DNA from 4 places in the Massilia violaceinigra genome. Region 3 is predicted to be linked to each of the others. Evidence: riboswitches for the same ligand, from Rfam matches in the RefSeq annotation. Region 3 holds a riboswitch; each other region holds the start of a gene.
The links. A riboswitch is a leader RNA that binds a small molecule or an ion and turns the genes downstream of it on or off. The one in region 3 is predicted to bind cobalamin.
Positions count from the first base shown of each region.

Region 1 (5,794 bases), 1.4 Mb from region 3:
GAATTGACGATGGCCAGTATTTCACGGTCGAATTCGGCGCCGGCTTCGCTCTTTGGATTGCCGAACGTGGTGGGGTAGGCGGTCTCCGGCCACAGGACCGCATCCGCTTGCTGCCGTACCACAGCGTCGTAGCTCATCGCGAAGTGCGTATCGAGCACCTCGCGCACTACCGCGTGCGTTCCCTTTTCCTGGCGCTGGCGGTCGTAGGCGACGATGTTCGATTGTATCAATCCCATGCGCAGCGGCTTGCCCGCGGGGCCGGGGCTGGCGGACAGCACAGCCAGGCCATAGCCGGCCAGGAGCACGGGCACCAGCGCGGCCAGCGCGAGCGGCCTGGCGATCGCGCGCAGGCCGCCGCTGCGCCGCGCCAGCGCCGCCGCAACGCCTTCGTTGGCCAGCAGGAGCAGAACGGTCAGGCCGGCGGTACCGCCCACATCGGCGCCCTGGCGCAGCAAGCGCGATGGATAGAGCCCGTGGCCAATTGTGTCACCGAGCAGTCCGGGCACCAGCCGTTGCATCGCTGCCCAGGCCGCAGCGCCCGCCAGCGCGCCCAACACGGCGCCGTAGCGATGCCTTGTGATGTGGCGCACCAGCGCGAAGACCAGAAATTGTGGCTGGAACAGCGGAGCGGCGAGCAGCAGCAGCGCCACGCCGGTGGCCGCGCCAACCTGCGCATACAGCCCGAGCGCGATGCCGAACCAGGCGAAAGCGGCCGCCGTGAAGGCCAGCGTCATGAGGTAGGCACGCAGCAGCGCCGTGGCCAGCGTGGGGCTGGTGTCGAGGTTGCGCAGCCACGGCACCAGCAGCACGAAACCGAGCACCCAGGCCGCGCCGCCGCGCGCGTACAGCGCCACCATGGCGCCACTGGCGAGGATGCCCCCCGCGGTGCGTACTGCCGGATTGGACAATAGGGTCATGGTGTTCAGCGGCCAGGCCGTGTCTGTGCGATTGCCGGGGGGATGACGATGCGCCGGATCGGCATGCCGGGCGGCGCCAGTTCGGGCGGCACGATGCCGTTTTTGGGCATGGCGACGCTCTTGCCGGCAGCGTCGAGCAATTGAAAGTCGGGCGCGAACATCAGGACCGCTTCGATGCGCTGGCCGTCATCGGTTGCCTGGTGATGGCGCACGTAGCCCTTCGGTAAAACAAAGTCCTCGGGAACCGCCAGCCCGACCAGCGGCGGACTGGTTCCCGGCGGCGAAAAGGCGCCCAGGCCGGAGTGGATGCCGCGCTGGTGCAGACGTTCGATGACTTCGGCCATGCTGGGATTCTCGCCGCGCGCAACGTAGCTTTTGAGGTCGGGCGTGGGGTCGGCGTCGCCCTCGGGCGCACGCGCCTGTTCCTTGCGCGGGATGGTGCTGTCCGGCGCGCCGGGCACGGTGGCCGGGACCGGGGCCTGGGCCGGCGGCATCGCCTGCGCAGGCAACGGCGCCGGCGTGGCGGCGACGTCGCTCGCGCGGCGCGATGGCATCCACAGGAGCGTGAGCATGACGCCGCCGGCGATGCAGAGCAACACCGCGATGGCAATGCGGCCCCGGGATGGGCCCCAGGCATGGCCAGCAGCGCTGTTCTCGCTGCTGGCCGCTGCCGGCCTGGAACGCGGAGGCGTATCCAAGGATCGGCGCCTGGCAGTTACGGCGTGGCCGGATTGTAGGTCGATACCGCCCAGCCGATGCGCTCGTGGCCGTACTGATTCCAGATCGGGCTCTTGCCGCCGCTAAACGTGGTGTAGCGGGGCGCGCCGCTGCCCGTGGTGCTGCCGAACAGGCCGGAACTGAAGGTGCTGCCGTTGTAGGTCGGGTGGGTGTCGTCCGACTGGATGTAATCGTAGCTGCTGCTTGACGATACGAAGTGCGTGTTGGCGTCGCGGATCGTCGAGCGCAGTGCCGATGTGAGGCGGTTGACATAGCTCGCTTCGCTCTCGCCGCTCACATAGCGCAGCCCCTCGGCGTCGATCCGGCCGTCGCCGTTGCTATCGTAGTCGGCGCCCATGTACTGGGCGAAGTTGTCCGCGCACTGGAAGCCTTTTTGCCGCGCGACGTCGCACATCATGAAGTTCATCCGCGCCAGGGCGGGCAGGAACTTGTCCTGCATTTTCACGGTGGCGCCGGTAGCGGCATCCTTGCAGGTACTCTGCACATTGTCCACCGCATAGCCCGGGTAGTGCAGGTTGGAGATCACTTTCAGCTTCACACCCGCATAGGCGTTGGCATTAATATAGTCCATCGCGGCCGTGACGTACTTCTTGCAGCTATTTTCCGCCGCGGTCAGTCCGCTGTAATTGCAGGTGCCGGTCTGGCTCTTGAAGCTGGCGCGCGCCTGCAAGCCATCGTTGCCGCACATCTCGAAGGTGACGACGCGAGTGTTGCTGGCTTGCATGTACGAGCGCTCAGCCACGATTTTATTGTTGTACACGTCTTCGGCAATCGCACCGGACTTGGTGCGGCGCACGCTTTCGATGTCCGTGCCCCACTGCGCAGAGAGGTATTCCGCGTTCACCGTTGGCGCCGCGTATTTGGCCGCGCTGGTGACGGAGCCGTTGAAACCCGCATAGATCGAGTCCCCGTAGGCGACGGAGCGGTACTTGGTGGAAGTGCCGGCCCGGTCGATGGTCCACGAGGCGTTCTGGTTGATGGTACTGGCGGCTGCCTCTGAATACGAGACCAATAGTGCGAGTGCGGGTAGTAAAGTGTGCAAGGAACGACGAAAGCGAATGCTCATGTAGTGTCTCCTTTATAGTGGGTCCCAGCATGCAGGCTGACTATTCAGTAAGCCTGAGCTCGGTGTTCTTAATGTATTTCAAATACGAACAACAGTGCTAATTAAGCATTCGTGTTGTACATAAAATATTGAAAATGCGTGAATTTGTTGTAAATGTGTAGTGCGATCACCCTACGGCGGCCATGACCCGCACAGCGCTGGCCGGTGCCGGAACCTGGCCGGACGCCAGCGCTCGCCGCCAGCGCCGCTGCGGCCCGGTGCGCCCGCGTCAGCGCAGCAATAGGGTGACAAATGTGCTTTGTCGAATGTAAAATGCGCCCCAATACGTGAATGGTGCCCTCCCGCTTGTCGGCCGGAGGGTGAAACGGGAAGCCGGTGACGCACGAGATTTTCATCTCGCGCCAGTCCGGCGCAGCCCCCGCTGCTGTAAGCCTGACGACTTTGATCGAACGCCACTGTGCATCGCATGGGAAGGCAAGACCAGGGAAGGATGAAGGCGAGCCAGAAGACCGGCCAGTCACGATGCATGCGCAACGCCCGGGGTGTGGTGTTGCCTGTTAGTTATTCGTCCTTTTTTCTTTTTGCTGATGCAATCGCACGCCAATGGCGTACGCGTATCCGTTCGCCCTTGGCGCGTGGCGCGTGCCGTGGCGGGGGCGTGCGCCTTCGCGAACTTTCACCGCCGGGGACCCGGTCATTTACTATGTCAGACGCTTCCATGATGCATTCCAGCCAAACTCGTCCTAACCCCATCCGCCCCATCGTCGCCGCCGTCGCACTCCTGTGCGCGTCCGCTGCCTGGGCCGGGCAAACCACGGTGATGCCGACTGTGACCATTCAAGCCGCCGCCGAGGATGAGGGCCTGGGGCTGAAGCGTCAGAACGCCACTGCCAGCCGGCTCGATCTGACGGCGCAGGACGTGCCTGCCAGCGTCGAGTCGCTCGGCGCGGCCAGCATCGAAGCGCGCGGCGATGTGCGGCTCAAGGATGCCGTCACCCGCACCACCGGCCTGACCGATATCAGCTCGCCCGGCAACGGCATCGGCTACGCGGCGCGCGGTTTCAGCGGCAATAGCGCCATCGCCATCCTGGAAAACGGCCAGCGCCCGCAGGTGGGCTCGGGCACGGCAACCTATCCGTCCGATCCGTGGGGTTATGAGTACATCGAAGTGCTGCGCGGCCCGGGTTCGGTGGTCCACGGCAGCGGTACCACCGGCGCCACCATCAATGCCGTGCGCAAGGCGCCGGCAGGCGCCACCTCGCTCGAAGCGATGGCCGGCATCGGCGGCGGGCGCGCCCTGCGCGCCGGCGTCGGCGTCACCGGTGCGCTGGGGGAGAGCGGCGCATTCCGTGTCGACGCCTATGCGGACCGCAGCGACGGGCTGATCGAGCGGGGCAATGCGCGCCACGGCAAGGTACTCACCAGCCTGGCCTATGCCTTGACGCCCGCCATCGACCTTGCCATGCAGCTCGACCATCTGGAACAGAAACCGCAGCGCTACTTCGGCACACCGCTGATCAATGGCGCTCTGGCGCGCGCACTGCGCAAGCAAAACTACAACGTGGGCGACGCCGACATCGGCTTCGACGACGACAAGGCGCTGGTCCGCCTTAGCTGGCGCGTATCGCCGGCCCTCACCGTCACCGACGAACTCGTGTATATGAAAGCGCGCCGCCACTGGCGCAATGCCGAAACCTATGATTATGACCCGCAAGCGAAGGTGGTCGAGCGCAGCGATTACATCGCCATCGGCCATGATCAGGAACAAAGCGGCAACCGCCTCGAAGCGCGCTGGAATGCCGGGGCCAACCGGGTCGTTGCCGGGTGGGAAGCGGCCACCATCAATTTCACCCACACCAACAACGCGCCGTACGGCGGTGCCTCCAGCGTGGCGCCGACCGGGTTCAACCCGGGCCGGTTCGACAGCCCCGACCTCTTGCGCCCGAATTTCACAACCCGCACCCGCAGCAATGCGCTGTATGCTGAAGACTCCTATGCGCTCAGCGAGACGCTGTTGCTGCTGGCAGGCCTGCGCAATGATCGTTACAAGGTCGGGCGCGTCAGCCTGCTGGGGGCGGCCGGCTTCACCTCGACGCTGCAGTCGACCGCCGTGCGGCTCGGCCTGACCTGGAAACTCGGGGACGACACCTCCCTGTACGGCCAGCTCAGCAGCGGCAGCGATCCGGTCACCAGCCTGCTGTCGCTGAACCTGGCCAACAGCGCCTATAAACTGACCCGGTCGCGCCAGGTTGAAACCGGCCTGAAACAGTCGCTGACCGGCGGCAAGGCGCAGTGGACCGCGGCGCTGTACCGCATTCGCAAGGATGACATCATCACGCGCGACCCGTCCAACCCGGCCTTGTCGGTCCAGGGCGGCGCGCAATCGTCGCAGGGGGCGGAGTTGAGCGCCAGCGTGGCCCTCGCGCCGGCATGGCGCCTGGACGCGAATGGCGTCTACACCGACGCCGCCTTCGACCGGCTGATCGAAAGCGGCAACGCGTCGCGGGCCGGCAAGCGACCCGCCGGGGCGCCGAAGTCCTCGGCCAATCTCTGGCTCAGTTACCGCGCCGGCGGCTGGCGCGCCGGCACCGGTGCGCGCTACGTCGGCCAGCGCTTCATCGACAATGGCAACACGCAGTCGCTTGCGGCCTATACGACGCTGGACGCCACCCTGGGCTGGCAGGTCAGCCGCCATGTGCTGGTACAGCTGAACTTGCGCAACCTCGCCGACAAACTGTACGCCAGCACCTCGTACGGCGACAGCCAGTACCTGCTGGGCGAGCGGCGCCACGCCGAACTGACCGTCCAGTGGCGCCACTGACCGGCCATGGCGCCTGGCTCAAACGCTGCCGGCGCGCTCGATGACGAGGATGCGCGCCTGTCCCCGTGGGTGCGCGCTGTGAGCATCGCCTTCGGCGGCGTAAAAGATATCGCCGGCGCGCAGGTGCGCCACCAGCTCGCAGCCATTTTCACGATAGTGCATCGCCACTTCGCCATCGAGTACCGCGAACACTTCGTCGCCGTCGTTGACATGCCAGGGGTAGGGCTGGTCGGTCCAGTGCAGCCGCACGGT
Region 1 covers NZ_CP024608.1:5,009,777-5,015,570, forward strand. The annotation lists gene lnt (apolipoprotein N-acyltransferase) at 1-917, opposite strand, end outside; gene CR152_RS21655 (hypothetical protein) at 923-1,615, opposite strand; gene CR152_RS21660 (hypothetical protein) at 1,633-2,721, opposite strand; cobalamin riboswitch at 3,036-3,253, shown strand; gene CR152_RS21665 (TonB-dependent receptor) at 3,440-5,542, shown strand; gene CR152_RS21670 (cupin domain-containing protein) at 5,561-5,794, opposite strand, start outside.
Region 1: linked by a shared signal. The riboswitch ahead of CR152_RS21665 (TonB-dependent receptor) and the one ahead of CR152_RS27570 (CbtB domain-containing protein) in region 3 are both predicted to bind cobalamin.

Region 2 (5,794 bases), 1.5 Mb from region 3:
AGCAAGGTGGACGACGGCGAGCGCACCGCATCGTCTTCGACCAGTGCGCGCGGGCCGAAGTAGCGCAGGCGCACGCCGCCCGACCACGGGCCGGCGGCGCCCGACACGCCGAGCGAGGCGGTGCGGGTGATCGACCCGGGGATGAAGGCGCCGGCCGGATCGCTGTCGCGAAAGCGCGCGTGCGACCACGCCAGGTTGGCATCGATGATCCAGTCTTTGGCGGGCGTGTAAAAATTGGCCAGCTCGATGCCGTGCCGCCGGCTTGGGCGGCCTGCCTCGGTGGTGCCGGCGTCGCCGATGAAGATCAGTTCGGAATCGAGGTCGAGCTTCCAGGCGGCGATGGTGGTTTGCATGCCCGGCGCCAGGCCGGCCAGCCGCAAGCCCGCCTCTTCGCCCGTTCCCCGCACCAGCGGCGTGGCGGGCTTGATGTCCGCACCGTCGGCATCCACCGCCAGGCCGGTCTTGGGATCGACAGTGCCGGTGACGCCACGCCCGTCGTTGCTGTGGAATCCCCGACCCCAGTTCAGGTACATCTCCGCATTTTTCCCCAGCGTGAAAATCGCCGTGAACTTCGGACTGGTGATGCCGGCATTCACCTTGCCCGAGTTGGCGCTCGTGTCGCTGTGGACATCGAACGCATAGCGGTCGGCGCGCAGCCCGGCGACCGTGCGCAGCCATGGCGCCCAGACGGTGCTATTGGACAGATACAGCGCGCCGCTACGCTCCTTGACCCTGTCCTCGCGCACGGTCGAGCGGCGCTGGCGCGCCTGGCTCGCATACAGGCCGACCGGGGCCAGCCTGTCCTGGCGCAGCTGAACGCCGAGCGCTGTCTCGGAAGCGAAGGGGCCCAGTGCGTGGCGCCATGTGCGCTCCGCGTTCAGGCCGAGAACCTGCCGGCTTTCCGCCTGGTGGAACTGGTCGCCGTGCTCCGGATCGTCCAGTGCATAGGTAAAGTCGCTGAACAGGTCGAGCCGCGATTTGATGAAATAGGCATTGGCCCTGGCGCTGCCCGTGCCGTACTGGCGGCTCCACTCGCCCGACAGGCTGTAACGCGAGGTTTCGCCGCCATCCGTGGGAGCGAGCGTGCCATAGCGGCCGATCAGGCCGGCGTCGAGCGCGCGTTGCGGCACCTGATCGGTCGACGTCCACGACGAATGCATGCCCATCGCCGTCACCCGCACATCGTCGTCGCCGCGCCGCCAGCTGTACGACAGCACGCCGTTGACACGCTTGTAGTCTTCCGGCCTCTCCCACGGGCCATCCTGTCCCGCGCGTTCGAGGGCGTACAGCAGCGTACCGGTGGCAAGCGGGGTCGCGTTGGCGACCAGCGCGCGGCTGAAGCGGTTCTGGCCGGCCTCCAGGCTCAGCAAGCCTTGCTCCATCTGCCGCACGTAGTCGAAAGCGGCTGCGCCGGCCACGGAAAAATCGCCTTCCTCCGCGTAATAGGTGCCTTTTTTATACGCGATGGTGCTGACCAGCTCCGGAATCAGGAAATTCAGGTCCGAATAGCCCTGGCCGTGCGCATTGGTCGGCAAGTTGACCGGCATGCCCATGACCGAGGTGCGGAAATCGGTGCCGTGATCGAGATTGAATCCGCGCGCGAAATATTGATTGGCTTTGCCGTCCCCGGCGTGCTGGGTCACGATCAGGCCCGGCACGGCTTCGAGCAGCTCGCCCGTGCGCAGCAAGGGACGGTTTTCGAGCTGCCTGGCGGTCACGGTGCCCTGGTTGGCCGAATCGGCGACGCCGAGCGGTATCAGGCTGGCGGACACGCGCACTTGCTGAACGGAGGATGGGGTATCGCCGTCGACGGTGGCGTTGGCAAAGGCGGGCATGGCCAGCAGCAGCATCGGCGACAGCAGGCGCAGCCCGCGTTGCGAGGGGGCAGGGGTGGTATTTTTCACGAGTACTCTCTGTTAAGACCGGACAGGCCGGTCTGCTTTTTTGTACGGCGCACATCCCCGTGCACCGAGAAAAAAGAAGCTGCGGCCGACAGAGGCGCGAGAGTTGATGGAGATGAGGGAGCGACGGCGTTGCGCGCGGTCCCGGGCGATCCACAAACACGACAATTCCCGGCCGCTTGCTTCCATGCGTCCTGGCCGGTATCCGGGCTGACAGGTCAGATTGCCTCGCCTTCCCATGCCTGCGGCACAGTGGACCAAAGAGACAACCGGCCGCACGTCGTTGGACGACATGCGGCGCCTGTTTTACCGTTGCGGGGACAGCACACGTTTGCCGCTGGCATGCCAGCGCGTGTTTCCCGTTTAACTGCGGCCTTCAGAGCAAGGCCGCGAGCACCAAAACGTGGTAATCATAACGGCTGCTGATGTATATAGCAATGTTTCCATATGCAGCGACAGGCCGGGCACAAGGAAGCGCTACGCTTGCCGGCCACGCTGGAACCGATTGCACGGGCCTTGATTTGAGGATGGCCTGCGCCGGGGAAAGGGGGATGGATGGCTGTGCGGCGCCGGACAGCCTGGCGCGCCTCATTGCCGCATCAGGGGCAATGAGGCGGACAAACCGGCGCTTACCAGTTGTATTTCAAGGTCGCCCGTGCCGAGTGGGAAAGGCCCAGATAGCAGCTGTGGGTCGCGAAGCAGGAGGCGACATAGTCCTTATCCGCCACGTTGTTCACGTGCAGTTCGGCCATCCAGTCGTTCATGCGCCAGCCGGCGCAGGTCGTAGCGCAGCGCCAGGTCAAACAGGGTACGGGCGGGCACAGCGAAGCTGTTGATCGTGTCGCCCTGCGTCTTGCCGGTATAGCGCGCGCCCAAGCCCAGGCCCAGGCCGGCTCTGGCCCAGGGCCACGCGGCACGTGCGCGTCGGTCTCCCAATGGGACTCGGACACGCCGGCCTGGTTCGACCCGATTCGCGATCCGCATGGCGTCGGGTGGCACCTCGACCGCCTGCTGTTCGACGCTGGCGTGCGCGATGGCGCCGTGGAAGCGGGCGTGGCGCTGGTCGACTCGGTGCGGCAGCTGGCGCTGTCGCACGAGGGCGGGCGCTGGCGTATCGATGCGCAATGCCTGGGGCAGGGCGGTGCCGCCCCATCCCGTGGAATGCACCAGACGCCAGTGCTGGTCGATGCCAGTGGCCGAGGCATGGCGGCGGCCAGGCAGCTCGGCCTTGCCCGGCGCGGCCGCGACCGCCTGGTGTGGCTGTACGCGCACTTGCCGGTGGACAGGGATGACAAGGATCAGGCCACCCGTGTCTGCGCCGACGCGAACGGCTGGTGGTATAGCGTGCGTGTGCCGTCCGGGCAACGGGTGCTGGCATTTCACCTTGATAGCGACGATGCCGAGCTCAAGGCACTGCGCGATCCGTACCGTTTGCTGGCCAAAGCGCAGCGCCATGGCTTGCTGGCCGGGATCCGGCCGGCGACGATGGACTTTCCGGTGCACCTGCGGCCGGCCGGCGGGGGCGGGCTCGATCCAGGCGCCACGGCCGCGCTGCCCGACGGCTTTTTCGCGATCGGCGACGCGATGCTGGCGTTCGACCCGATTGCATCCCAGGGGCTGTTTAACGCCTTGGCCACGGCCGACAGTTGCGCCCAAGCGATCGGGCGCTATCTCGATGGCGTCGGCAATGCGCGCGCGCGCTACCTTGAGGAGATGCGCACGGTTGAAGCGCGGTATTGCCAGCGTCTCGGCGAAACCTACGCGGCAGTGAGCCGCTATGCCCGGGAGCGGTTCTGGCTGCGGCGCACTGCCGGCAACGCGGGCGCCCTTTGACGCGCGGCGGGGGCGGTATAGCCCTGTCCAGCCGATGATGTTTTCGATGGGGCTGGAACCGGCTCGGGCGAAAAACTCGCTGGAAATCAAGGGCTTGGCATTCCGATGTGTCATCGAGTGGGAATGAAGTGTGACGCAGCTTCCAGTGCGACCGTGATCCGGGCGCCTGACCTGAGAAATTAACACTCTGCTGGCGCCGGCCTTATCGCAGCTTTCCACCAGTACGACACATTTCACCGTCACCCGCTTCGCATTTTCGTGTGTCTTTCTTCCCGCGGCCGTACACTGATTTTGCCAGTTGATACATGGAAACTGTTCCAGGTGACGCTGTCGTTTCAGGTGATCGACCCACATAAACGACACACGATGAAAGCGCCCGCCTTCGTATTGCTCTCCCTTATGATCGCCAGCCTGGCCGGCAATGCCGGCGCCGAGGTGCTGGAAATTTCGGGCGGCACCACTCCGCAAAAAGATGTCCTGGAGTCGCGCGCTGCGGAAATACTCAAGTCCACCGGCGTGGAGATCAAGGTCAACGGTGTGGGGGCCGGCAATGGCATGGTGGCCCTGGTCGAGGGCAAGGTCAGCGTGGCAGCGGTAGGCGATACCCTGGCCGACTCGATCGAAGCTGGCAAAAAGGCGGCCAAGGCCGCCAGCAAGGACATCAAGGTTCCGGACAACCTGGTGTTCGCGCAAATCGGAAAAGACGAGCTGGTCATCATCGTGCACAAATCGAATGGCGTCAGCGCGCTGACCAAGGCCCAGCTCAAGGATATGGCAACGGGAAAAATCACCAACTGGAAAGAAGTCGGCGGCGCCGACCTGCCGGTCAAGGTGGTGGTGACCAAGGCGGGAATGATTCCGAGCCTGGTGTTCCAGAAAACCATCATGGACGGCGCCGAGTACGCCAAAGGGGCGCTGGAAGCGCAGTCGCCGCGCGAAGTGATCACGTGGGTATCGCGCACTCCCGGCGGCTTCGGGCCCGCGGCCGACGTGCACGTCAAGGCCGGCGCGGGCGACAGCAAGAGCATCGGCGCGCCTGCCATGTCGCGTCCACTCGGACTGGTCACCATCGGCGCGCCCACAGGGGCGGCCAAGAAGCTGGCCGACTACCTCAAAGTGAAATAATTCGTCCGACCTTGCCGAGCCGCCGCCTATGTCATACAACGTCAATATCAGCACCCGCCTGATGATCCTGACCGGCACGCTGCTCACCGCGCTGGCCTTGGTGGGCCTGGTCGCCTTGCGCGGCTTGTCTGCCAGCAACGAGAGCATGCGCACCATTGATGAAGACAGCACCGTGCCCCTGGTCGGGCTTGGGGAGATGCCGGGCGATATGTATCGCTCGCGCACGCTGGTGATAGGCGGCATGGGGGCGGAGAATTCGGAGGCGGCTGAGCTTTCCTACCGCGAGGTGGCCGTCGTCAATGCCAAGTTGAAAAAGAGCCTGGACAGCTACAAGCGCTCCTTGCAGTCGAGCGACGCGAAAGCCCAGGCCGGCATCTTCGAAACGGCGTGGGAGCAGTATGCCGTCGCTGGCGACAAGGTCGTCACCTTGGCCAAGGGTGGCGATTACGAGGCGGCCAGCGCCCAGCTCAAGATAGACTCCGAGAAGAAGTTCGAGTCTGCCCGTTCAGCCTTGCTGACCCGCATGATGCAGCAAAAGGGCGAAGCCCAGGCCGCGTTTTCGGCCGCCGACACGTCGAGCGCCACCACGCGCGAGGTCATGCTGGCGACCTTGGGACTGGGCCTGTTGCTGGGCGCCTTTTTGTCGCATATCGTCATCGATTCCATCAAGAAGCCTTTGCGGCGCGCGGTTGAAGTGGCCAACCGTGTCGCCACGGGCGATCTGAGCGAACATATCGAAGTGACCTCCACCGACGAAACGGGCCAGTTGCTGGCCGCTTTGCGCGACATGGACGCCAGCCTGGAAAGAACCATCGGCAAGGTGCGCGAGGGCTCGGACCGGATCGTCACCGCCTCGATCGAGATCGCCAGGGGCAATATGGACTTGTCCGGCCGCACCGAGCAGCAGGCCAGTTCGATTGAAGAGACCACCGCCT
Region 2 covers NZ_CP024608.1:4,916,626-4,922,419, forward strand. The annotation lists gene CR152_RS21475 (TonB-dependent receptor) at 1-1,904, opposite strand, end outside; cobalamin riboswitch at 2,081-2,317, opposite strand; gene CR152_RS34710 (hypothetical protein) at 2,531-2,665, opposite strand; gene CR152_RS21480 (NAD(P)/FAD-dependent oxidoreductase) at 2,664-3,734, shown strand; gene CR152_RS21485 (substrate-binding domain-containing protein) at 4,101-4,859, shown strand; partial or broken gene CR152_RS34855 (methyl-accepting chemotaxis protein) at 4,888-5,794, shown strand, end outside.
Region 2: linked by a shared signal. The riboswitch ahead of CR152_RS21475 (TonB-dependent receptor) and the one ahead of CR152_RS27570 (CbtB domain-containing protein) in region 3 are both predicted to bind cobalamin.

Region 3 (5,794 bases):
ACAGGTGAAGATTGATTCGCCCAACAGCGGCTGGCGCAATTCCAAGGGTGCCAAGGAAGCGTACACGCAGGACGTGAATTATCCGGCGGCGTCGGTCAGCGTGCAGGACGGGCAGAGCCCGACGGCCGAAATCCGCGGACGCATCGCCGCCAAGGGCAAGGACAAACCGGCCACGCTGGTGGTGAACGGCGTGGCGATGCCGATGGCGGTCCAGGAAGACGGCAGCTTCGCGCGGCCGTACGCCTTCGGGCGCGGCTCGAACAGCGTGGAAGTGCGCTCGCCCGACGGCAAGGCGCGCAGCCGCAGCCAGTTCCTCGATTCGTACGCCGGCAAGACCCAGTCGCGCGTGCGCGTGGTGCTGTCGTGGGACAGTCCCGGCACCGATGTCGACCTGCACGTGGTCGCCCCCGACGGCGGCCACTCGTGGTACGGCAACCGCGTCATGCCCAACGGCGGCGCGCTCGATGTCGACGTCACGACCGGTTACGGCCCGGAGATCTTTTCCAGCGCCGCACCGCCGAAGGGGAACTACCACGTCTACGTGAACTACTACGGGGCCGGCCAGGAAACCGGCATCCTGACGGTGGCGCAGGTAGCCATCATCACCAATGAAAATTCACCGAACGAGCGCCAGGAAGTGGTCCGTGTGCCGCTGCGCGCGCCGGGCGAGCTGACCTTGGTCAAGTCGTTCGTGTATCCCTGATTCCAGCCAGGGTAAACATGGATTTTGTCCAACGTCATAACCACAAAATAGTTCAATTTATTAATATATATTAATATTTAGCATTAAAATGACAGATTCGGAAAGATCTTGCTGTACTATGCGAGACTTTTGTTGAAACTATGATCATGAATAATATCAAGCGTGGAATGGCGATGTTCCTCGGAACTAGTATGCTGTTTGGCTGCGGCGGCGGCGGCGGCGGCGGCGGCGGCGGCGGCGGTACCAGCGGCAATGGCAGTGGTCCGACAGGCAATCCCTGGCTCCAGCTCAATCCCGCAACGATCAACCTGACCGTCGACGAAGGCTCGACCGTCTCGTTTAATGTCAAGGCCAGGGTGGATAGCCTGCTCGCGACCCCATTCAATATAGGAATTGTCGACCCGAACGGTCTGATTGCTCCCGGCGTCAACGTGACCGCAATCAACAGCTACAACTACGATGCGGCGCTGAATGTCTCAAAAAAGCTTGCTCCCGGCACGCACAGCACACAGCTCGAGATTCGCGTGTGCGAGGACGATCCTGTCGAGTGCCGCAAACCGGTCAATGGCTCGCCCTGGCATCTTCCAATGACGGTGGTCGTGAAGCCTTGGAGTAACTCAACGGCCCTGACGGATCTGCCGCTGCTGGGTGCATGGAACACCGATGGCGATGCGCGTCACAACACGTATGTGCCTGCGCGCTTTGAACCGGCAAACTTTTCACGGCGCTGGATTCACCAATATAGCGCCCAGCCTAGTGCGCTTACGGTGACGGGCAGCGCCCATGACAATGGCATCGCCTTCGTCCTCATCAGCAATGGGGAACGCGGCATCTTCACCGTGCGGGCCGTGGATGAGTCAAGCGGTGCCATGCTGTGGGAAAAACGTCTTTCCGGAACAATGTCCTACCGTTTGGAGCCGGTAGTTGCGAACGGTAAGGTTTTTGTCGGTTCCAATCTGTATTCTGGGGTGCTTGGCCAGATTCCGACTGGCACCGTCCGCGTCTTCGATCAAAAAAATGGGAATCTACTTCATGAAATTACCGGGGACGAGCTCGGGCGCTTGAACGCGATCGTGACTGTGGGCGACGGCATCTTCGCCCACGGTGATAACGGCAGCGATCACAGCATCCGAAAAATCAGCGTGGTGACCGGGCGGACGGAGTGGCGGACCGCTGTTGCAGGCGTACCAGTCCAGCCGCAGCTATCTGGCTTGTTGTCGCCGGCCCGTGCCCTCGCGGCCGATCAGCAGCACGTGTACCTCTCTTACGAAAGCAATTTTGCCGTGCTCAAACTCTTGGACGGCAGCGTCGCTGGCGCTGGATTGGGCGCTGGAGGGTGCGGCCCGTGGCCCGGTTCTTCCATCTTGGCCGATGCCGCTGGCATACTTTACGGCCGGTGTACGTTGGGGGGATTCGTCTCGCGTTTCGCTTTCGACACTGTTAAAAATAGTTACCGCTGGCGCGGTGGTGACCCGGGGACGTCGAACAATGCGGCAGCGGCCGGCTTGATGTATTCGGTGAGCGGCAGCCGGTTGGATGCCACAAACATGTCCGATGGCCGCAACGCCTGGTCACTCGAACTGGGTACGAAAGAGATGCCGATGACGAACTCCCATCATGTGGTGTTGACGGACAACCTTCTGTTCGTCAGCAATACCGATGCGACCATGGCGGTCGACCTGGCGACGCGCAAGGTGGTGTGGAGTTTCGGTCATGGCGGCACCCTGGCGATCTCATCAAAAGGTTTGCTGTTCGTCGGCGGTAATTACGGTAACCCGGGCGAAGCAACAGCGCTGGTCGCGGTCAACTTGCGCTAAGAGTCAACAAGCGTTCAACAGGGGCGGGTGATCACGAGGTCGCCCGCCCCTTTGTTCATTCAGGCGCGCTTGGGGCGACAGAATTAACCGTCATGCATAATATGGATTGCTTTGCCATGCTGCGAAAAACAACGCTCGTCATCGGCGCTTTGACAGTTTTTGAACGGCATGTAAAACTGTCGACAGGAAATACGATCCTGGCTGCGCACGACCGCGACAGCCGTTCTGACGAAATGGGAGTGCAAGTGAGTACTGCAGCATGGATCTACGAGGCCAGCATCGTTATCAGGAACGCCAGGCAACCGGCGGCGTTTAGCGCGATTCGCACATCGTTTGAAGGTTGCGACTCCTTTTTCGCCGAGCGCGCGCGCGCGGAACGCGATTTCCCGGCATTCCTTGAGTCGATCGGCTTCACCAGTCAGCGCCAGGAAGGCGCGCTGCTGATCGACGGCGGCGACATCGACATCATCACCAATTGGCTCATTCGCCTGTTCGACACGCTCGGGCCCTTCGTCGAAGCCGGCGGCGTGCTGGAGATCCGCGATGAAGAGGGCGAGCAGATGACCTTCTGCTACAACGGCGAGCAAATGGATATCGAATTCAGCGAGTAAGGTAGCGCGGCTTCATGCTACATTGGCACCCCTGAAATTTGAAGGAGTGTCACCCATGCCACCCAATCCCAGCATCGCCTCGATCCGCGCCGGCCTGCTCGACGAGATGGCTGCCTACATGGAGCGCTGCGCCGAAGATCCGGACAGCGAGCCCCCGTACGGCAAGGCCGAGATCGACGAGTGCGCGCGAATCCTCGACGCTTACGCCGCCGCCATCGACAACCTTCCCAAGCCTGCCGACCGCGCAGCGATCATGAAAGAAGTTGAACGCGTCGTCGTGGCTCTCAATGAGTTCGATGACCGTGCCGGCGGCGTGATCGAGACCGAAGAGCGCGAAAGACTGTGCGACATTATCTACCTGATCGCCAAGGATGCCGGCCTGGAAGCCGACGAAGACATCACCGAACAATGGCGCGACTGGTAAATTCGCCCGCCGCGCACACGCCGGCCCGCGCAACCTTGCAATTTATATAGTCCAGACCTATACTTCGCCGGTAGTCAAGCTTCTGGTTCTGGCAAACGATCGTTTGCCGGATTAAATGGGAAGCCGGTGCGCCCTCTCAACGGGGGGCAAAGCCGGCGCTGCCCCCGCAACGGTAAGCGAGTCAAGGATGTGCATCACGCCACTGTGCCTAGTCAGCATGGGAAGGCGCATATCCGGGAAGGGTTTATTGCCCCGCCACTCGCCAGCCCGGAAACCAGCCGAAGCGGTAAGTCGTTTGTATCGCGGAGGGCGATCCAGGTGGATCGCTGCGTTCCGCACCCCCATCTCACGTTCCTTCTCCCCGTACAAGCCCCGGTTGCCGGACAAGGCAAGACGCGCGCGTCTGCATTTGCCTGGCTTTATGCGAAATGCTTTAGGAAGGAATGCCATGTCGCCGATCCGTAGCTTCATCACCACCGCCGATGAACAAGTCCCGTTTGTCTCCGTCAAAGAGCGCATTGTGCAGGCCATGTGCGCCGCCAGCCTTGGCATCGTGCTGCTGTACGGTGCCGGTTTCGCCTCGATGGAAGCGCTGCACAACGCGGCGCATGACAGCCGCCACTCGGCCGGCTTCCCATGCCACTGATCCGCACCGCGCCCGCGGCAAGCCTGGGCACCTTCAACCGCATCATTGCCAGCGCGGCGGCGGCCGGCATCCTGGCCGGCCTGCTGCTGACCGGCGTGCAGCAGCTGCAAGTGGCGCCCATCATCTTGCAGGCGGAGGTGTTCGAGAGCGCCGCGCCGAAGGCACTGGAGCAGGCCGCGCCGCACAGCCACGCCGACGCCACGCCGCACGAGCATAGTCACGATGCAAAGCCGCACGAGCACGCGGAAGAGGGCGCCCATGAACACGGCGGCTGGCAGCCGGACGACGGCTTTGAACGCACCTTCTACACGGCGGTGGCCAACATCAGCGCCGGCGTCGGCTTCGCGCTGCTGCTGGCAGCGGCAATCAGCCTGCATGGCGGCGCAAGCGGCTGGCGCGTGGGCCTGCTGTGGGGCGCGGCCGGCTACACGGTCTTTTTCGTGGCGCCCTCGGTCGGCCTGCCGCCCGAGCTGCCGGGCACCGTCGCGGCGCCGCTGCTGGCGCGCCAGTTGTGGTGGACCGCCACCGTCATGGCCAGCGCAGGCGGGCTGGCGCTGCTGGTCTTCGCCAAAAACTGGCCGCTCAGGATCGCCGGCGCCTTGCTGCTGTTCGTGCCGCATCTGGTCGGTTCGCCCCAGCCGAAAATTCATTCGAGCAGCGCACCGCCCGAGCTGGCGCTGAGCTTCCTGTACGCGACCTTGCTGGCCAATGCCGTCTTCTGGGTGGCCATGGGCGCGCTGGCGGGCTACTTCTACAAGAAATTCGGCTGACCGATGCGCACCCATGACCGGCACGTGTTCATGTGCGTCGGCCCGCGCTGCACCGAAAACGGCGTGCAGGCGCAGGCCGTGTTCGAACACATGGGGCGCGAGATCGACGCCCATCCGGACCTCTGCGTCAAGCGCACCCGCACGCACTGCATGGTCGCGTGCCGCAATGAAGGGCCGATCGTGGTGGTGTACCCGGAAGGCGTGTGGTACCGGCGCGTCGACGAAGCGGCAGCAGGGCGCATCGTCGCCGAGCACCTGATCGGCGGCGCCGAAGTGAGCGACCTGATTTTCCATCGCATCGGCGAAGGCGACACAATTGTGGCGGACCATGACATCACCTGATTTTCCTCAAGGCCCGGCGCACATCGCGCTGCTTACCCATGCATCGAACGACCTGACGGTCCTGCACCACGCAGTGAGCCAGCTGCCGCCGGAGTTCCGCGCGGTGGCGGGCGTAAGCTTGCAGGGACTCGACGCCGACGGCGGCGCCACGACGCTGCTCTCGCGCGAGGTGCAGGGCGCGCGCATCATCATCCTGCGCGTGCTGGGCCGTCTCGGCAGCGTGCCCGGTTTTGCCGATCTGGTAAGCCACGCACGCCGCCACGGCCAGCACCTGATTGCGATCAGCGGCACGGGCGAGCCCGATCCCGAGCTGGCCGCGGTTTCGACCGTCGCTCCCGATGTGCTGCAACAGACACTGAACTACTTTCATTGCGGCGGCAGCGGCAATCTGGCGCAATTGCTGCGCTATTTGTCCGACCATCTGCTGCTTACCGGTTTTGGCTACGAGAGCGCGCTGCCGCTGCCCGAACACGGCATTTAT
Region 3 covers NZ_CP024608.1:6,428,841-6,434,634, reverse strand. The annotation lists gene CR152_RS27590 (YfaP family protein) at 1-703, shown strand, start outside; gene CR152_RS27585 (outer membrane protein assembly factor BamB family protein) at 850-2,520, shown strand; gene CR152_RS27580 (hypothetical protein) at 2,613-3,131, shown strand; gene CR152_RS27575 (hypothetical protein) at 3,187-3,555, shown strand; cobalamin riboswitch at 3,622-3,852, shown strand; gene CR152_RS27570 (CbtB domain-containing protein) at 4,004-4,201, shown strand; gene CR152_RS27565 (CbtA family protein) at 4,192-4,971, shown strand; gene CR152_RS27560 ((2Fe-2S) ferredoxin domain-containing protein) at 4,975-5,313, shown strand; gene CR152_RS27555 (cobaltochelatase subunit CobN) at 5,300-5,794, shown strand, end outside.

Region 4 (5,794 bases), 5.0 Mb from region 3:
GCGTGGCCCTGATGGACTGCAAGGTCGGACGCGGCACCGCCAACTTTGCCCAGAAGCCGGCCATGAGCTGGGCCGAATGCGCCGCCGCCCTGGCGCACGGCATGCGCATCGTCGGCAACCTGGAAGGCAATGTGATCGGCTTCGGCGAAATGGGAATCGGGAACACCACCGCCGCCGCCGCGCTGATGCACAAGCTGACCGGCGTGCCGGTGGCCGATTGCGTCGGCGCCGGCACGGGTTTGTCGCCCGAGGGCGTGCTGCACAAGCAAGACGTGATCGAGGCGGCGGTCGCCCTGCATGGCGAGATGAGCGAGCCGCTCGACATCCTGGCCACCTTCGGCGGCTTCGAGATCGCCATGATCGTTGGGGCCATGCTCAAGGCGGCCGAGCGGCGCATGGTGCTGCTGATCGACGGCTTCATCGTCAGCAGCGCGCTGCTGGTGGCGGCGCGCATGCAGCCGGCCATCCTCGACTACTGCGTATTTTCGCACTGCTCGGACGAAGCGGGCCACGCGCGCATGCTCGAACACCTCAAGGCCAGGCCGCTGCTCAACCTCGGTCTGCGCCTGGGCGAAGGCACCGGTTGCGCCCTGGCGCTGCCGCTGCTGCACGCGGCCGTCAACTTCCTCGGCGAGATGGCCACCTTCCAGTCGGCGCGCGTCAGCGGCCAGTCGGCGTAAGTACAGACCATGGCCAGCATCGTCCACCAGTGCCGGCTGTTCTTCATCGCGCTGCAATTCTTCACCCGCGTGCCGATTCCGGGCTGGGTCGGATTCGACCCGTCCTGGCTGCACCATGCGTCGCGCTATTTTCCGCTGGTCGGCGTGGTGGTGGCGGCGGTGGCCGCGGCGGTGTATGCCGGCGCGTCATTGCTATGGCCGGCCCCGGTGGCGGTGCTGCTGTCGACGGCGGCGGCGATCTACCTGACCGGCGCCTTCCACGAGGACGGCCTGGCCGACATGTGCGACGGCTTCGGCGGCGGCTTGAGTACCGAGCGGGTGCTGGAGATCATGAAGGACTCGCGCATCGGCACCTACGGCGCGGTCGGCATGGGGCTGACGGTGGCGCTCAAATGCGCGCTGCTGTCCTTTTTTTCCGTACCCGCCGCTATCGCCGCGCTGTTCATCGCCCATCCCTTGTCGCGCCTGGCGGCGGTGAGCCTGATCTGGGAAATGGAATATGCGCGCGCCGATGGCAAGGCCAAGCCGATGGCCCAGCATATGAGCAACCGTGAATTCGGCATCGCCTGCGCCTGCGCTGGCGTGCCTGCACTGGCGCTGGCCACGGCCGGCATGGTGCCCTGGCTTGCGCTGCTCACCAGCGTGACCGGGGCCGCGCTGGTGGCGTGGTGGCTGGGCGCCAAGTGCCTGCGCCGCATCGGCGGCTATACCGGCGACTGCCTGGGCGCCGTGCAGCAAGTGGCCGAAGTGGTCATTTACCTGGCGCTGCTGGCGTTTTTCCATCACGGCCTCTGGGGCTTAGAATGCGCCTGTACCTGGTACGCCACCTGGCGCCGCAAGTAGCATCCGGCGTGTGCTACGGGCGCACCGACCTCGCTGTCGATCCTGATTTGCAGGCGCTGGCCCTGCCCGCCCTGCGCGCCACCCTTCCCCCCGGCGTACCGGTATTTTCCAGCCCGTTGCGGCGCTGTGCCATGCTGGCTGAGTCAATCGGCGGCGCGGCGGTGCGGTATGACGCGCGCCTGGCCGAACTCGATTTCGGCGACTGGGAAATGCGCCGCTGGGACGACATCGACCGTGCCGGCGTCGACGCCTGGGCCGCCGACATGGCCCGCTACCGCCCCGGCGGCGGCGAAAGCGTGACCGGCATGGCGCAGCGCGTGTCCGCGTTTTATGCCGACTGCATGCGCGCGCAGGCACCCTGCGCCATCGTCATCTGCCACGCCGGCACCATCCGCCTGCTGTCGGCACGCGCGCGCGGCCTGGGTCCCGAGGCCATGGCGCTGGAAGCGGCGCAGCGTCCCCACGCCATCGCCTACGGCGAGACCGTCATCATCGACTGTGTATAATTATCGGGTTTTGGTGCCCGCGCCCATGTCCATGAGCGCAGTTAAACTGGGAAACACGAAGCCTGCAACAGGCCAACGTGTGCTGCCCCCGCAACGGTAAGCAAATGTCGCTGACATGGCGACGAGCCGCCTCGTATGACCACTGTGCATTTGGCATGGGAAGGTGAGACGGCCGCATTTGCCAGCCCGGATACCGGCCAGGACAGGTGGGAACGCGCAGGATTTGCGCGTTCCTTTTCAATCTGGCCAACGGGGACGTCGGCCGGTTGCTCGCAATCGCATTCACTGAAGATTTGTCATGACCTTTCCTGTTGTACGCCACGCGGCCCTGACGTCGCTCGCGCTAGCTTTTACTTCCCCTTGTGCCCTCGCCGACAGCGCCGCCGATACGGCCGGTGCCGCCGTCATCATCACCGCCACGCGCGCGCCGCAACCGTCCAGCGAGGTGCTGAGCGACCATGTGCTGATCAGCGCCACCGACATCGCACGTTCCGGTGCGAGCAGCGTCGTCGAACTGCTGCAAAAGCAGCGCGGTATCGAAATCACGCGTAACGGCGGTCCGGGTACCGCATCGCAAGTGTTCATTCGCGGCGGCGACGCCAAGCAGACCGTGGTACTGGTCGACGGCGTGCGCATTGGCTCGTCCACGATCGGCATCGCCAACTGGGCCACCCTGCCGCTGGCGAACGTCGACCGCATCGAAATCGTCTACGGCCCGCTGGCCACCATGTACGGCGCCGACGCCATCGGCGGCGTGGTGCAGATTTTCACCCGGCGCGGCGCCGGAGCGCCAAACGTCACGGCCGCTGTTGAAGCGGGCAGCGACAAGGCGCGCTCGATGGCGTTCGGCGTGGCCGGCGCCAGCGAAGGCGAGAACAGCATCAGCTACGCGTTCGGTGTGTCGAAGGATAAGGATGACGGCTTCTCGGCCACCAAACCGGGCAATTTCTCCTACAACCAGGACAACGACGGCTATGCGCGCGACAGCGCCAGCGGCCAGCTGGGCATCGTGCTGGCCAAGGGCCACGAAGCGGGCCTCCTGTACCTGCACAGCCACCTCAAGTCGCAGTACGATGCGGGCGCGGGTCCCTTCGACGTGCGCAGCGTGCAGAACATGGACAACATCGCCGTGTACTCGAAACACGAGATCACGCGCAACTGGAAAGTGAGCCTGCAGGCATCCGAGGCCGACGACAAATCGGTCAACTTCTCCAGTGCGGCGAGCAGCAACCGTATCGACACGCGCCTGCACGCCTACAGCATGCAGAATGACATCGCTTTGGGTAGCGACCTGCTGCAACTGGTTCTGGAACGCCGGGTGGAAGACGTGTTCGCCGACACCACGCGCGCCTTGAACGCCAGCCGCGCGACCAATTCCGTGGCTGCGGCCTACTCGCTCAAGCGCGGCAACCATCTGGCCAGCGCCAGCGCGCGGCGCGACGACAGCACCCAGTACGGCAACAAGGTCACCGGCGGCGTCGGCTACGGCTACAAACTCACGCGCGCGCTGCGCGTGAACGCCAGCGCCGGCACCAGCTTTCGCGCACCGACGTTCAACGAACTGTATTACCCCGGTTACGGGGTCGACGCCAACAAGCCCGAACAAGGCAAGAACGTCGAAGGCGGCGTGTATTACAACGATGGCACGCTTGAAGCCAGCGCGGTCTACTACCGCAACCGCCTGCAAGACCTGCTGGTCAACACCATCATATGTCCGGTCCAGCAGGATACGCATCCATACGGCTGCGCCTACAACGTCAACCGCGCCACCCTGGAGGGCATCAGCCTCGGCGCGCGTACCCGCATGGGCGCCTTCGACATGAGCGGCTCGCTCGACCTGCAAGACCCGCGCGACGACACCACCGGCAAAAACCTGCAGCGGCGTGCCAAGCGCCACGCCAAATTCGCCATCGAGTACACGGCGGGGGCGCTGGTTGCCGGCGCGGGCGTGCACCTGTCCGGCAAGCGCTTCGACGACCTGGCCAACCGCAACACGCTGCCCGGCTACGGGCTGGTGAACCTGTTTGCCGAGTATCGCTTTGCGCCCGACTGGTCGGCCGTGCTACGGTTGAACAACGTCGCCGACAAACAGTATGAACTGGCGCGCACTTACGCCACCGCCGGCCGCCAGGTGTTTGCCGGCATCCGCTACGGCAGCAAATAGGAATCGCATGCATCCGTTCTTTCGCAACATGCGCCACCGGGCCAGCGTCGTCATCACGGCGCTCTCCTTGCTGGCATTGGCAAGCCTGGTAGTCGCCGGGATGGTCGGCTCGGTGCCGGTCCCGCTGGCGGAGATGCCGGGCGCGCTGATGGCGCTTGCGAAAGGCAATACCTCGACCCTGGCCGCCACCCTGCTCGACCTGCGCCTGTCGCGCGCGCTGGTCGCTTTTGTGACAGGCGGCGCGCTCGCGCTGGCCGGCGTGATGATGCAAGCCTTGCTGCGTAATCCCCTGGCCGAGCCGTATGTACTCGGCATCTCGGCCGGCGCCTCGGTCGGCGCGCTGGCCGCGCTGCTGTTCATGTGGGCCATGTGGATGGTCGACCTGGCTGCATTCGCGGGCGCGGTGGCCGTCTCGATGCTGCTGTATCTTTTGGCGCGGCGCGACTTGCGCGGCAATGCGGCGGCCGAAGGCGGCTCGTCCCTGCTGCTGCTGACCGGCGCGATTATCTCCACCTCCTGCATCGCGCTGGTGACCTTGATGCTCTCGATCGCGCCCGAAAGCCGCTTGCGCAGCATGATTTTCTGGATGATCGGCGACATAGCCGGCGCTCCTTTGCGCCCGCTGCCGTGGATCGTGCTCGCCGTGGGCCTGGCTTTCGCCCTGCGCAGCGCCCGGTCGCTGAACGTCCTGGCGCTGCACGCGGAAGCCGCCGCCACCCTTGGGATTCGCGTCAGCGCACTGCGCAAGGGCCTGTTTTTCTGTTCCGGTATGCTGACCGCCAGCGCCGTCACCAGCGCCGGCAGCATCGGCTTCGTCGGCCTGATCGTGCCGCATGCCTGCCGTTTCGCCTGCGGACCCGATCACCGCCTGCTGATCCCCGCAGCCACGCTGGCCGGCGGCGCCTTCCTGGTGCTGGCCGATACGCTGGCGCGCACCGTGCTCGCGCCGCAGCAGCTGCCGGTGGGCGTCATCACCGCGCTGATCGGCGCACCCGTCTTCCTGTATCAACTCCACCGGCTGAACCGCTCATGATGATCGAAGCGCGCCAACTACTACTTACCGCCGGCAGCCGCACGCTGGTGGCAAACCTCGACTGGCAAGTGCACAGCGGCGAATCGTGGTGCATCATCGGCCGCAATGGCGCCGGCAAAAGCACGCTGATGCGCACCCTGGCCGGCCTGCGCGAGCCCGATGGCGGCAGCATCGCCATCGGCGGGCGCGCGCTCAAGGACTGGCCGCTAGAAGAGCTGGCACGCCAGCGCGCCTTCTTGCCGCAGGCGCGCAGCGACGCCTTTGCCTACCGCGCCATCGAAACCGTGCTGGCTGCGCGCCATCCCTACCACGCCAACCGCTACTGGGAAGGCAGTGACGACTACACCATCGCGCACGCCGCCCTGGCATCGATGGAAGTGGCCGACCTGGCCGAACGCGACGTGCGCACCCTGTCCGGCGGCGAACGCCAACGCGTGGCGATTGCCGCCATGCTGGCGCAGGATACGCCCCTGCTGCTGCTCGACGAACCGGCCAACGCGCTCGACCTGGCGCACCAGCACAGCGTGATGCGCCTGCTGGCAAAGCTGTGCCGCGAGCAGGGCAAGAC
Region 4 covers NZ_CP024608.1:1,395,824-1,401,617, reverse strand. The annotation lists gene cobT (nicotinate-nucleotide--dimethylbenzimidazole phosphoribosyltransferase) at 1-680, shown strand, start outside; gene CR152_RS06330 (adenosylcobinamide-GDP ribazoletransferase) at 690-1,523, shown strand; gene CR152_RS06325 (histidine phosphatase family protein) at 1,484-2,029, shown strand; cobalamin riboswitch at 2,024-2,245, shown strand; gene CR152_RS06320 (TonB-dependent receptor plug domain-containing protein) at 2,328-4,193, shown strand; gene CR152_RS06315 (FecCD family ABC transporter permease) at 4,201-5,226, shown strand; gene CR152_RS06310 (ABC transporter ATP-binding protein) at 5,223-5,794, shown strand, end outside.
Region 4: linked by a shared signal. The riboswitch ahead of CR152_RS06320 (TonB-dependent receptor plug domain-containing protein) and the one ahead of CR152_RS27570 (CbtB domain-containing protein) in region 3 are both predicted to bind cobalamin.